Regions from separate parts of the Parvibaculum sp. genome, predicted to be linked through region 2. Evidence: riboswitches for the same ligand, from Rfam matches in the RefSeq annotation. Region 2 holds a riboswitch; the other holds the start of a gene.
What was found. Region 2 has a riboswitch for cobalamin ahead of KF719_RS12835 (ABC transporter substrate-binding protein). Riboswitches for the same ligand answer to the same signal wherever they lie in the genome.

Region 1: it holds a riboswitch for cobalamin, as region 2 does, so the genes downstream of both, KF719_RS14560 (TonB-dependent receptor) here and KF719_RS12835 (ABC transporter substrate-binding protein) in region 2, are expected to answer to the same signal.

What each region holds. Positions count from the first base shown of each region.
Region 1 is NZ_JAHBYN010000001.1:2,957,747-2,960,136, reverse strand. Features, by position in the region: gene KF719_RS14565 (glutathione S-transferase) at 1-559, shown strand, start outside; cobalamin riboswitch at 605-846, shown strand; gene KF719_RS14560 (TonB-dependent receptor) at 986-2,390, shown strand, end outside.
Region 2 is NZ_JAHBYN010000001.1:2,597,690-2,600,079, reverse strand. Features, by position in the region: gene KF719_RS12840 (iron ABC transporter permease) at 1-499, opposite strand, end outside; gene KF719_RS12835 (ABC transporter substrate-binding protein) at 496-1,362, opposite strand; cobalamin riboswitch at 1,436-1,637, opposite strand; gene KF719_RS12830 (LLM class flavin-dependent oxidoreductase) at 1,644-2,390, opposite strand, start outside.

The DNA of each region.
Region 1 (2,390 bases), 360 kb from region 2:
CGCACATGAGACGGTGCAGGTGGACCTGACGAAGGCCGAACAACTGGGCGACGCCTACAAGGCGATCAATCCGTCCTGCACGGTGCCGGCGCTGAAGCTCGATAGCGGCACGGTGCTGACCGAGAATATCGGCATCGCCGCCTGGGCCGACGCCATAAAGCCCGAACCGGCGCTGCTCGGTTCGACGCCGGAGGAAAAAGGGCTGGTGCTTTCGTGGAACGCGCGCATCGAGTTCGAAGGCTTCATGCCGATCGCCGAAGTGCTGCGCAACACATCGAAGGGCATGGTCGGTCGCGCGCTGCCGGGCCCGCTCGACCTGCCGCAGATTCCCGAGCTTGCGGCGCGCGGCGCGCAGCGCCTGACGCGCTTTTTCGACATGCTGAACGAACGCCTGAAGGGCCGCGACTTCGTCGCCATCGATCGCTATTCCTTCGCCGACATCACGGCGCTGGTATGCGTCGATTTCGCCAAATGGGTGAAGCATGAACCAAAGCCGGAACATGCCGATCTTCTGCGCTGGCATGCCGCAGCGTCGGCGCGGCCGAGCGCCAAGGCGTGACAGCCACACAAAAACGGCCAGTTTGACACGAGTGCCCCGCACCCTATGATGCGCGCGCTCGATGGTTCCAAGCACTCGTCCTTTGTGGCGGGCGCAAGGAGGCAAGAGGGAACAGGGTGAGGTTTCGCGTGAAGCCGATGCCCTGGCTGCCCCCGCAACTGTAAGCGGCGAGGCCGCGTTCCACCTATGTCACTGGCGCAGCGCTCTTTCGGGAGTGGCGGTCGGGAAGACGGAACGAGGCCGACGACCCGCGAGCCAGGAGACCTGCCACCGGGTTCGTCATCTGCCGAGGGCCGGGGTGCGCCAGCGGGACGGTTGCGCCCCGCCGCGTCTAGTCGCGTCCCGGCATTGCCGTTTCCTGTCTTGCCCCTTCTCCCGGCGCCATGCGGCCGGGGTTGGCCGCGCCAGAGACAGGGCATTTATCCAATGAAACGCACAAACCGGGCGGCGATAGCCGCTCTCCTCCTACCCGTTATCGCGGCCGGTGCCGCGCAGGCGGACGACACACCTGTGGCACCCGAAGTGCTGGTGACATCGGGCATCGAACCGCTGCCGACCAAACAGGTCGCCAGTTCCTTCACCATCGTCACGGCCAAGGACATCGAGACCTTTCAGTATCGCGACGTCGTCGATGCGCTGAAATCCGTTCCCGGTCTGCATGTGGTGCAATCGGGCGCGCGGGGATCGCAGACGTCGATCTTCACGCGCGGCGCCAGTTCCAACCAGACGCTGGTGATGGTCAACGGGTTGCCGGTCAACGATCCGGCCTCGCCCGGCGGGGCGGCCAATCTCGCCAATATCCCGCTCGACAATGTCGACCGCATCGAAGTGGTGCGCGGGCCGCAATCGGCGCTTTACGGCAGCCAGGCGATGGGCGGCGTCGTCAACATCATCACCAGGAGCGGCGGCGCCGAGCCGCGCTCGACGCTGCGCGTCGAAGGCGGAACGCTCGGGACGCTCAACACATATGCGAACACCGGCGGCGCTGCCGGCGATGTCGACTACTTCCTCTCGCTTTCGCGCGAAACGACCAACGGCTCGGATGTCACGCCGGCCCGCCTTCGCGACGCGCGCGGCGAGGAAAAGGACGGCAACGCGGTCGTTTCCGCCTCCGGCCGCATCGGCGCGCGGCTCAACGAACATCTCAGCGCCTCCGCCTTTATCCAATACACCGCATCCGACACCGATATCGACGATGACGGCGCGACGGCGGGCTTCGTGCCGGTGTTCCAGAACTTCGACAGCACCTACAAATCGAAGCGGCTGCTGACCTCGGGCGAGATTTCCGGGCGGTTTCTCGACGGCCAATGGCGCCCGCGATTCTCGGTCGGTGTCACACAATACAAGTCCGATCTCGCCGACAACCCGGATCCCGGCGGTTCGATCTATCTCGCCGATGTCGAATACAAGGGGAAGACGGTCGTCGCGCGTTTCGAGAATGCGCTCGACATCCATCCGCAGCACCTTCTGACTTTCGGTGGCAGCTATACGCGGGATGAGTACTCGTCGAACGGACTGCGCGACTTCGGCGGCTTTGTCGTCACATCGACTTCGGATGCCGACACCGACGCCTTTGCGGTCTATGCAGCCGATCACATGAATTTCGGCGAGCGCTTCTTCGCCACGGTCAGCCTGCATCACGACATGCCGGACGACATGAAGAACCATACCTCGTACACAATCGCGCCGGGCTACTACCATCCGGAGACGGATACGCGCCTGACCGCGAGCTACGGCACCGGCTTCAAGACGCCGTCGCTCTATCAACGCTTCGGCAGCGAGTTCAGCGCCTTTCTCGGCTTCCCCGCCGGGCAATATACCGGCAACCCCA
Region 2 (2,390 bases):
TGAGCGCCAGCGATGTCAGCGCGCCGCAAAAGGCGGAGATCGCGACGCCGGCGAGGATGATGGTGACGATGGAGGGGTTGCGGCCGGCCAGCAGATAAAGCGTCGCCAGCGCCGCCAGCGCCCCGGCGATGCCGCCGAGCGGCACCAGCATGGCGGAGCCCGCGGCGATGCCGAAATAGAAGACCAGCACCGCGCCGAGCGCCGCGCCGCTGGAGGCGCCGATCAATCCGGGTTCGGCCAGCGGATTGCGCAACAGGCCTTGCAGCCCGGCGCCCGTGAGGCCGAGCGTCGCGCCGACCAGCAGCCCAAGCAGCGCGCGCGGCAAGCGCACTTCGGTCAGCACAAGCCAGGCAAGTTCGCGGTCGATTGCCGCCATGGTGCGGAATTTTTCGGCCAGGAGTTCGCCGCCGCGGCCGGCATAGACGGAAGCCGCAAGCAGCGCGAGGGTGAGCGCGGCCAGCGAGATGTTGACGAGCCACGCGTTGAGGGAGCGGGTCATCGCACGGGTTCCCGCGTCAACATCCCGTCATAGGTCGCGGCGAGGCGGGCGGCGATGGCGGTGACGTAGCGGGTGCTGCAGTTCCAGTCGCGCGCCGGTAGATCGACCTCATGCGCGTAGCGGGTGCGGTAAAGACGGAGGGCGGGGTGCTGCAACAGCGCGCTTGCCTGCGAGGGCTGGCCGGGGCGGTAGATGCCGATGGCGACCAGTTCGGGCCGCATCGCGATCACATCCTCGATGCCCGGATAGACGAGGCCGAATGGATTTTCATTGCCGATCACATTGCGGAAACCGGTATGCGCGAGGATGCGGCCGAGAATGCTGCCGGGCGTCACTGCACCACCGAGATCCTGATAGAGAATGGCGGTGGGCGCGCGCGGGCCGTCGCGGCGCGCGGCGTCCATCTCGGCATCGAAGCGGGCGATCAGCGCCCTGCCCTCCGCCTCACGGCCAAGGGCGGAGGCCACCGTTTCGATGTTGTCGCGGATGTCGGCGAAGCTGCGGGCATCCTTCACCGTGACGACCGGTACGCCGATGCGGCGCAGCAGGTCGAGCGTGAAGGGCGAGGTGTAGCGATGCGCCAGCACCAGATCGGGCGCGAAATGCAGAATGTCCTCGATGCGGCCGTCGTTTGACGGCACATCCTGCAGCAGATGCGCGACGGCGGAATCATGCGGGTCGCGGCCGAGGCGGAAAACCGATTTCAGCGTGCCGGGCGCAGCGAGGTCTGCGGCGAGAATGTCGGAACAGAGATTGATCGAGACAACACGCTTGGGCGCCGGTCGCGGTTCCTCGGCGGCGCGCGCAACGGCGCCCGCCAGCAGACAGGACAGCACCAACGTCAGACCGAGAATTCTCCGCATCGCCGCGCTCCGTCACATCCCAAAGATGTCGCCGCGCGCGGAAACCCGCTCCCTCCCGGCACACCCCGGCCCGGAGACGGACGACAGCCGAGGCAGGTTTCCTGGCTTGCGGGTCCTTGCCCTCCCCTACCTTCCCGGACGGGTCCAGTGGCGCTTGAGAAGAGAGCTCGCCGCCTACAGTTGCGGGGGCAGCCGCCCTGACATTGCGAGAATGCGCGGACGTTCCCTTTTAACCCCGGCTTTGCGGCCGGGGCACCTTCGGCGGCGCGGAGTGTAGACGCTCAGGCGCCACGGGAAAAGAGCGGCGCGTGATCGATCCGCGGCAGCACATGACGCGCAAAGAGGTCACATTCCGCCGCATGGGGATAACCGGAAAAGATGAACGCATCGAGGCCGAGAGCGCGATAGGCCTCGATCTTCTTCAGGACCTGATCGGGATCGCCGACAATGGCCGCGCCGCAGCCCGAACGCGCACGGCCAATGCCCGTCCAGAGATTGTCTTCGACAAAGCCCTCATCGTCGGCCTCGTCGCGCATTTCGGCCTGCCGGCGAACGCCGAAAGATGTGGCGTCGAGCGACTTCTTCCGGATCGCCTCGCCTGCCGCATCGTCGAGCTTCGACATGAGGCGGCGGGCGGCGGCGCGGGCTTCGGCTTCCGTCTCCCGAACGATCACGTGAACGCGATAGCCGAAACGCAATGTCCGGCCATGAGCGGAGGCGCGCTGGCGCATGTCGTCGAGTACGGCGCGGATGTTCTCGATGCGATCCGGCCACATCAGGAAGACATCCGCCGCGCGGGCTGCGACGTCGCGCGCGTGATCCGAGAGGCCGCCGAAATAGAAGGGCGGCGGGCGATCATGCGGACCGGCGATGCGCGGCGGATCGAGCTCCAGATTGTAGAACTCTCCCTTGTGCGACAGATGACGACCGGAGAGAAGTGTGCGCAGGATTTCCATGACTTCGAGCGTGCGCGCGTAACGCGGCGCGCTGTCGAGCGCTTCGCCCGGGAGGTCCGAGGAGATGATATT